DNA from 4 places in the Comamonas sp. A7-5 genome. Region 1 is predicted to be linked to each of the others. Evidence: predicted binding sites of a transcription regulator. Region 1 holds the regulator's gene; each other region holds the start of a gene.
What was found. Region 1 encodes sigma-54, which starts transcription at its own class of promoters, with help from an activator protein. Its sites were predicted from a motif close to TGGCANGNAANCTGCTTT; they were not measured.

Region 1 (2,202 bases):
TGGGCATCTGCGACCACGCCTTCATCATCAGCGACGGCCATGTGCTGGCCGAAGGCACGCCCGAGGAGATCGTGGAGAACGCCGATGTGCGCCGCGTCTATCTGGGCGAACATTTCAGGATGTGATGACCCCCACGCTCCCTCACTTTGTGCGGTCGCTGCCCCCAGAAGGGGCCCTGACCGGCTGCGCCGAGGTTTGCCTTGAGGTGGCCCGGCGGCAAACCCGTAGCACTGCGCGCGTTTGCAATGATTGTCTGGGGGCCGCGCCTCGATGAAGCCAGGTCTCTCGCTACGCGTTTCGCAGCATTTATCGCTTACGCCGCAGCTGCAGCAATCCATTCAGCTGCTGCAGCTTTCCACCCTGGAGCTGGCGCAGGAAGTCGAGCAGATGCTGGTCGACAACCCTTTTCTGGAACGTGCGGGCGATGAGGCCGAAACTGCGGGAGATGCTCCTGTAGATGTAGCTAATAGCGCCAGTGAATACAGTACTTCAGATGGTATTCATGCTGAAAGAGATGCATCGCAAGCGCAACAAGCTACTGAAACGGTAGCGGAGACATCAAACCCCGAAACCCCTGAAACGCTGAACTGGGAGGCCGAGGGCCTGGACGGCCAGGACGGGGAATGGGGTGGCGAATCCAGCAGCGAGTGGGATACGCCCTCGGCCAGCAGCTCCACGCGCAACCGCGATGGCGATGACGAAACCGATGCCATCGATCTGGCGCGCGAGCACCAGAGCCTGACCGACTTTCTCCATCGTCAGGCGCTGAGCCTGCATCTGGGCGCGGCGGACATGGCGGCGCTGCGCTTTCTCATCGAGTCGCTCAGCGACGACGGCTATCTCGAGGATTCCCTGCAGGAGCTGGCGCAGAGCCTGGCCGGCGACGACCTGGAAGAGCGCGAGGAGCTGGAGCAGCACTTTGTCATTGCTCTGAAGCTGCTGCAAAGCCTGGAGCCCGTGGGCGTGGGCGCGCGTGATCTGGCCGAGTGCTTGCAGCTGCAGCTGCGCGACCTGATCCGCACCGCCGAGGACGAGGGCACGACCGAGGCGCATATGAACCGGCTGCTGCTGGCGCAGGCCATCTGCTCCCAACCCATGGACTTGCTGGCGCGGCGCGATCTGCGCAAGCTCACCAGCCTGTGCGGCGCGCGCGAGGAACAGCTGCGCGAAGCCATGGCCCTGATCGCCAGGCTGGAGCCGCGTCCGGGGCGTCGCTTTGTGGACGTGGAACGCCATATCGTGGTGCCCGATGTCATCGTGCGCCCGGTGCGGTCCGGCGCGGGCCGGGTGGACTTTTCCGTGCAACTCAACCCCGAGGTCATGCCGCGTCTGCGCGTGCACGACATCTATGCCGGCGTGCTGCGGCGTCACAAGAACAGCGACGGTCATGCGGCGCTGCAGCAGCAGTTGCAGGAGGCGCGCTGGTTCATCAAGAACATCCAGCAGCGCTTCGACACCATCTTGCGCGTTTCCGAAGCCATCGTGGAGCGGCAGAAGAACTTCTTTGTGCATGGCGAGCTGGCCATGCGCCCGCTGGTGCTGCGCGATATCGCCGACACCCTGGGTCTGCACGAGTCCACCATCAGCCGCGTGACCACGGCCAAGTACATGGCCACGCCCCAGGGTACTTTCGAGCTCAAGTATTTCTTCGGTTCGGGCCTGGGCACGGAAACCGGCGGCAGTGCTTCCAGCACCGCCGTGCGTGCGCTGATCAAGCAGTTTGTCGATGCTGAAGATGCCAAGAAGCCGCTGTCGGACGCCAAGCTGGCCGATATGCTCAAAGAGCAGGGCATCGAGTGCGCGCGCCGCACCGTCGCCAAATACCGTGAGCAGCTCAAGATACCGACGACCACGCTGCGCAAGGCGCTGTAGGGCACCGCAGAAACAAGAAAGCCGCTGATGCATCGCACAGCGGCTTTCTTGTTCTGTCTTTAGGGCGGGAGCCTTGATAAGGCATTCCTCAAGCAAGGGGCAGCGAGCAAGAGCTGCCCTTGCGGCGATGCTGCCGTCCCCCTTGGGGGCACCCGGCCAGGGGAAGGCGCGTAGCGCCTCAGGGGGTTATCAAGAAACCAACCACCAGATAAACCAGACCAGCACGCCAATCATCAGGCCGAACTTGAGGATCTTGTAGAAGGTCGGATTCCAGTCGCGGAAGGCGCGGCGGTACTTGCCCGCATAGAACGAGATCTTGAACAGCTTGCT
Region 2 (2,202 bases), on a different contig from region 1:
ACGCAAAGGCATCAGCAGACGGATCAGCACCAGCACCCCGGCCGTGGCTGCGCCGCTGTAGGCAGCCACCGCGGCCACGGCAATCAACTGGTTCATCACCGTGGCGCCTGTGCCCGCAATCAGGGGGTCGGCAAACACCGCCGTGAGGATGGAGCCCGCAATGCCGCCCACGCCATGCACGCCGAAGACATCGAGCGAGTCATCGGCCCCGAGACGGCGCTTGAGCCAGGTTGCGCCCCAGAAGCAGACGGCGCCCGCAATCAGGCCTATCCACACCGCACTGCCCACCTGCACAAAGCCCGCAGCCGGTGTGATGGCCACCAGTCCGCCCACCATGCCTGAGAGCAGGCCCAGCAAGGTCGGAGCACCGCGAACCAGCCACTCCACCACCATCCATGCCAGCCCGGCGGCCGCAGCCGCCACGAGAGTGACCACAAAGGCCAGCGCTGCACGCCCGTCGGCAGACAGGGCCGATCCCGCGTTGAAGCCGAACCAGCCGAACAGCAGCAGCGCCGTGCCCATGGCCGTCCAGCCCAGGCTGTGCGGCTCGAATGGCTCGGTTCCGTAGCCGCGCCTGCGCCCCATCATGAAGGCACAGACCAGTGCCGCCACGCCCGCATTCACATGCACCACGGCACCGCCGGCAAAGTCCAGTGCGCCGAGCTGGTTCAGCCAGCCCCCGCTCTCCCACACCCAGTGGGCCACCGGCGCATAGACCACCACGCTCCACAGCGCGGCAAACACCAGCAGGGCCGCAAAGCGCATGCGCTCTACCACGGCCCCCACGATCAGCGAGGTGGTGATGATGGCGAATGCGGCCTGGAACAGGGCATAGGCCGCCTCGGGCAGATGCGGTGCCAGATGGCTGACCGAGATTACGCTGCGCCGGCCATCGAAGTGCAGCGAGGCAAACCAGGCTCGTCCCAGATTGCCAAGCCAGGCAGACTCGGCGGTGAACGCGAGCGAGTAGCCCAGGCCGAACCAGGTCAGGGTCACCACGCAGGCCACCGCAAACACGGCCACCATGGTGTTGACCACATTCTTGCGCCGCACCAGCCCCGCATAGAACAGGGCAATGCCCGGCAAGGTCATCAGCAAGACCTGCGCCGACGCGACCATGACCCAACCGGTATCTGCCTTGTCGATGGCAGTCAATGGCACCATTTCCATGCACTCCCCCCCTGCTTGTTTGCTTTGACAAAAAAGGAAGCAGGTTCCATGCCAGTGCCATGTCGATCTGTCGATGCTTCATGATGGATAGCAGCATGCGTTGACCCATCAAGGCCTTTGCGCCTGTTTCATGAGAACCACGACGGGCAGCTTGTGCTCAGGCCTGAGCCCGTTATGCTCGACAAGGTCCATCGTTGCTGCACTGATTCATGACCTGGCTGCTGCTGACTCTTCATGTATTGCTGATTGCCGGCTTCGGCCTGCGCATTCTGCTGCGCAGAGACATGCGGCCCGATGTGCGGCTGGCCTGGCTCATGGTCATCGTGCTGCTGCCCTATGTGAGCTGCCTGCTGTACTACCTGTTTGGGGAAGTGGCCCTGGGCCGTGTACCAGGCCGCAGAAGGCTCAATGTGCGCGAGTTCTGCCAGACCCAGGAGAGCGCCCTTGCGTCCGCTCCCGGCCCCATGCCGCAGGCACGGCCCGCCATTCCCGATCAATGGCTGCCGGCCTTCCGCTATGCCTCGTCCATCAACGGCTTTGTACCGCTGCCCGGCCACAGGGCCGAGCTCATGCGCGATGGCGCGCATGCCCGTGCGCAGATGCTGGCCGACATGGATGCCGCGCGCCACGAGATCAATGTGCTGTACTACATCTGGCTGGACGACAGCACCGGCACCGATGTGGCCCATGCCCTGATGCGTGCCGCGCAACGCGGCGTGACCTGCCGGGCCATGGTCGACGGGCTGGGCTCGCGCGCACTGACGCACTCGCCACTGTGGCAGCAGATGCGTCAGGCCGGCGTGCATTTGGCGATTGCCCTTCCCATCAGCAATCTGCTCAAAGTCATGCTGACCAGCCGCATCGACCTGCGCAACCACCGCAAGATCACGCTCATAGACGGCAGGATCAACTATTGCGGCAGCCAGAACTGCGCCGACGAAGGCTTTCGCATCAAGGCTCGCTATGCCCCCTGGGTGGACATCATGCTGCGCCTGCAGGGTCCGGTGGTCATGCAGATGCAGCAGGCTTTTG
Region 3 (2,202 bases), 210 kb from region 1:
CTGCAGTGTGGCGCCGGGCTTGAGGGCGTCCACATAGTCCACGGTCACGCCCTTGTCGTTCTGGGCGATCTTGGTGACCTTGGCGTTGTAGCGTATGGCCGAGCCCAGATCGCGCGCCATGGCCTGGGCCAGCATGTCCATGCCGCCTTCGGGCTGGAAGATGGCGCTGTGGAATTCGTAGATATTACCAACGCCCATCTGGCGCCACAAATTGGATTCGAGCAGCTCGTGCAGGCCCATGGGCGTCGACGGTTTGGCCTGCGCCATCAGGCCGCCGCCGGGGTCGATGTCGTAGCCACGGAAATCGCTGACCGCATTGCTGGCGCGGTAGCGGTACTCCTTGTCCAGCACGCCCCAGGCCTTGAGGCTCTCCAGCAGGCGTTCCTTGTCTTCCCGGCTGACGCTCTGGTCCAGCGCGCCCTGATTGGTAGCCTTGGACAGCAGCTCGGCCACATGACCGTAGACATCGGTCTGCACATGGCGAAAGCGCTGGGGCTTGCCAGCCAGGGCCTTGCTGTTGTGCAGATAGGCGTTGTAGTTGACCTGGTTGAAGGCCTCGAGCTTGATGCCGAAGCGCTTGTAGTAGTCCAGCATCGCATGGTGGTGGTAGGGCACGCGCCAGGGGCCGGGGTTGAAGTAGTTGCCCTTGGCAAAGCCCACTTTCTGGCGTGTACCGTCGAGTTCGATGAACTCATCGCCGCCGCGCAGCGTCCAGCAGCGGCCGCCGGCGCGACTCTGGTATTCAAGCAACTGCACCTTGTAGCCTGCCGCGCGCAACTCGTGGGCTGCCACCATGCCTGCCAGGCCCGCGCCCAGCACCAGAACCGACGCGCCAGGTCTGGCGTTGCCGAGCTTGACCGGACCGCTGTAATGCGACTCGGCGGCGTAGCCCAGTGAACTCATGGCTTGGTACATGGCACTGCCGCCCGCGACCTTTCCGATCATCGAGAGCAGTTGTCTGCGACTGACATGCTTGCTTGGCTCTGGCATCTGAAATTCCTTTGCTGTTGTGTATTCCGCTGTCCATCCGGGGTTGCGGGGCAAGGGTTTTCAGCAAGAGCTGTGCCAGGTCAGAGGGCTCAAGGCATTAGTTCAATGAAATCAGTTACTTGTTATGGAATTCAGATCAATTTGCGCTCAATCCTTTTAACGCTTATGGTGCATGCTCACTAATTTGAAGCGTCAATGGCCAAATTGGTGCAACGGAGTCACACAATAAGCTGCAAAAAAAGCGTATCGGCTGTGACAGCGGATACGCCTTGAGTGTGGGAGCGGAACTACGGTGCTGCCGGGCTCAGAGCTCGCTGGGAGGCTCGCTGGCCTTACTGACCATGACACGATTGCGTCCACCCCGCTTGGCGGCATAGAGCATGGCATCGGCCTGCTGGAAGACGGCCTTGATATCGGGATCGCTGTCGGGCCAGTGGGCCACGCCCAGCGAGATGGTGATATGGCCCACGGGCGGTATCTCCATTTTCTCGACCAGCTGACGCAGGCGCTCGGCGGCATGGGCGGCGGCCTCCAGCCCTGTGCCGGGCAGCAGCAGCAGAAACTCCTCGCCACCCACGCGGCAGGGCAGGTCATCGACACGCGAGACCTCGCGCATGGTGCGTGCGAGCTGTCTGAGTACCTCGTCGCCTGTATCGTGGCCAAAACCGTCGTTGATATGCTTGAAGTGGTCGATGTCGATGGCAATCACCGAGAACGGCAGCGCTTGCGTCTGAAAGGCGCTGATGGCTGCCTCCAGATGGCGGCGATTGCCCAGCCCGGTCAACGGATCGGTGTTCACGTCCTCGCGCAGCTTGGTGATATTGCGTTGCAGCAGGCCCAGGCCCTTGAGCATGGCTTTCTTGAGTTCGTAGGACTCGAAGTACCAGGACTTGACGGCCTGGATGTTCTGCGCCGTCTCGGGCTTGTCCATATCGTGAGCGCCATTGGCGAGCTGGCGCAGCGGGCTGGCAATGCGGCGCGCGCTCCACCAGATGACCACCAGCATCAGCAGGGCGATGGGCAGGGTCTTGTAGAGCACGGAGCGCATCAGCTTGTTGAGCGGGGCCAGCGTGGCCGCCTTGGGGCGCTGGGCCACAATGCCCCATCCCGAGGCATGGATGACGGCATAGCCGGCCAGCATTTCCACTCCCTTGCTGTTGACGACTGGCGCCGTACCCGACTCGCCTCGGATCACGGCGTTGATGACATCGT
Region 4 (2,202 bases), on a different contig from region 1:
CACAAAGCGTGCAGATACGCCGGTGATCTTGGGGTGAATGGCGACCAGATCGGTCAGAAGCTGTTGGGCGCGGAACGAGCTCAGGGCGTTTCCACCCTCAAACTGTGTCAGATGCAATGTCACGTGGCGGCCTGTTTATGTGAAGGCTGTTGAAAAGCGTCCTGGTCAATCCCCTGCCTGAGAGGACCGGGCCAAAGCGCTGAATTCGGTGAGCCTAGGATTTTACCGTGCCTCGGGGTTAGTCCGAATGCTCACACCCACAAGCCCTGCATGTTCAAGCGCGCAATGGGATAATTGCGACCATGAGCATCACACTGAAGACCCCCGAAGACATCGAGCGCATGCGCGTTGCAGGCCGCTTTGCTTCGGATGTGCTGGACTACATCACCCCCCACATCAAGCCCGGCATCACCACCCAGCAGATCGACGATCTGTGCGCCAAGCGCATGGCCGAGCAAGGCACCAAGACGGCCTGCCTGGGCTATCAGCCCCCAGGCATGACGCCCTACCCGGCCTATGTCTGCACCTCGGTCAACCATGTGGTGTGCCACGGCATCCCCAACGACAAGCCTTTGAAAAAGGGCGATATCGTCAATGTCGACGTGACCATCATCACCGAAGACGGCTGGTTCGGCGACAACAGCCGCATGTTCATCATTGGCGAAGGCACGATTGCCGCCAAGCGTCTGTCCAAGCTGACCTTCGAGGCCATGTGGAAGGGCATCGCCCAGGTCAAGCCCGGTGCCACGCTGGGCGATATCGGCCATGCCATCCAGACCTATGCTGAGAGCAACAACCTGTCCGTGGTGCGCGAATACTGCGGCCACGGCATCGGCAAGGTGTTCCACGACGAGCCCCAGGTGCTGCACTACGGCCGCCCCGGCGAAGGTGTCGTGCTGGAAGAAGGCATGGTCTTCACCATCGAGCCCATGCTGAATCTGGGCAAGCGCGACATCAAGGCCATGCCAGACGGCTGGACCGTGGTCACCAAGGATCGCAGCCTGACCGCCCAGTGGGAGCTGATGCTGGCCGTCACCAAGACCGGCTATGACGTGCTGACCTGGTCCGATGGCTCGCCCACTCCGCCCGACTTCATCACGGCCATCCGCACCTGAGCGCATTGCAACCGCTGATCTGCATGCCGCATCCGGCCAAAGCTGGATGCGGCATATTTTTTGCTTGTAGACCTTGTGCTGCAAGCGCCATGTGCTCATCTTTTTGCCATCACAGGCCTCAAGCCCAAGTCAGTTGGGTTAAGGTGACGCTCAAGCACTTGCCCCGTTGAAACGCTTTTTTCTACTGCGCATGACCTCCTCTGCCCACTCCTACGCCAACTCTGCCGACGTCTCCGACCTCTCCTCGCTACAGAGCCTGCGCGAGCAATACCGCGAGGCCAAGGCCCGACAGATGGAGTTGCTGCGCAACCCCACGCTGGGCAGACGCAGCGTGCGCGGAGTGCTGCACCATTTCAGTGAACTGGCAGACGGTCTGCTGCGCACCCTCTGGCAACGCGCACAGATGCCGCAAGGCGCGGCCCTGCTGGCCGTCGGCGGCTATGGACGCGCCCAGCTCTTTCCCTACTCGGACATCGATGTGCTGGTGCTGCTGCCCCAAAGCAGTGCACAGCCAGCTGTGGAATTTGCGAGCAACATCGAACAGTTCATCAGCAGTTGCTGGGATGTCGGCCTGGAAATCGGCTCCAGCGTGCGCAGCATTGCCGAATGCCTGCAGGAGGCCGCGCAGGACCTGACGGTGCAGACCGCCATGCTGGAGTCACGCCGCATCACCGGCAGCAAGGCCTTGTTTGCCGACTTCGAGCAGCAGTTCCGCGCGCAGCTCGATCCCAAGGCTTTTGTCGAAGGCAAGCTGCTGGAGATGCGCCAGCGCCACGCCAAATACGACTTCACGCCCTATTCGCTGGAGCCCAACTGCAAGGAATCGCCCGGCGGGCTGCGCGATCTGCACACCATGCTCTGGCTGGCCAAGGCCGCAGGCTTCGGCAACAGCTGGCATGAGCTGGCCGAGCAAGACCTGATCACCCATTTCGAGGTCCAGCAGCTCGAATCCAACGAATCCCTGCTCAGCCTGATCCGTGCCCGCCTGCATGCCGCTGCCGGCCGCCATGAGGACCGGCTGGTCTTTGACCTGCAGACCGCCGTGGCCGAAGCCTTTGGCTACCGCTCCACCACGCCGGAGGGCCGC

Region 2: the regulator sigma-54 is predicted to act here: its motif matches at 1,207-1,224, upstream of AAIL67_RS07445 (ammonium transporter).
Region 3: the regulator sigma-54 is predicted to act here: its motif matches at 1,051-1,068, upstream of AAIL67_RS11420 (flavin monoamine oxidase family protein).
Region 4: the regulator sigma-54 is predicted to act here: its motif matches at 1,165-1,182, upstream of AAIL67_RS02605 ([protein-PII] uridylyltransferase).

The regions. Positions count from the first base shown of each region.
Region 1 covers NZ_JBCPWO010000005.1:446,722-448,923, reverse strand. The annotation lists gene lptB (LPS export ABC transporter ATP-binding protein) at 1-125, shown strand, start outside; gene AAIL67_RS12445 (RNA polymerase factor sigma-54) at 271-1,872, shown strand; gene AAIL67_RS12440 (aspartyl/asparaginyl beta-hydroxylase domain-containing protein) at 2,062-2,202, opposite strand, start outside.
Region 2 covers NZ_JBCPWO010000003.1:422,475-424,676, reverse strand. The annotation lists gene AAIL67_RS07445 (ammonium transporter) at 1-1,170, opposite strand, end outside; gene cls (cardiolipin synthase) at 1,380-2,202, shown strand, end outside.
Region 3 covers NZ_JBCPWO010000005.1:237,510-239,711, reverse strand. The annotation lists gene AAIL67_RS11420 (flavin monoamine oxidase family protein) at 1-990, opposite strand, end outside; gene AAIL67_RS11415 (sensor domain-containing diguanylate cyclase) at 1,295-2,202, opposite strand, start outside.
Region 4 covers NZ_JBCPWO010000001.1:582,264-584,465, forward strand. The annotation lists gene purL (phosphoribosylformylglycinamidine synthase) at 1-123, opposite strand, end outside; gene map (type I methionyl aminopeptidase) at 303-1,115, shown strand; gene AAIL67_RS02605 ([protein-PII] uridylyltransferase) at 1,306-2,202, shown strand, end outside.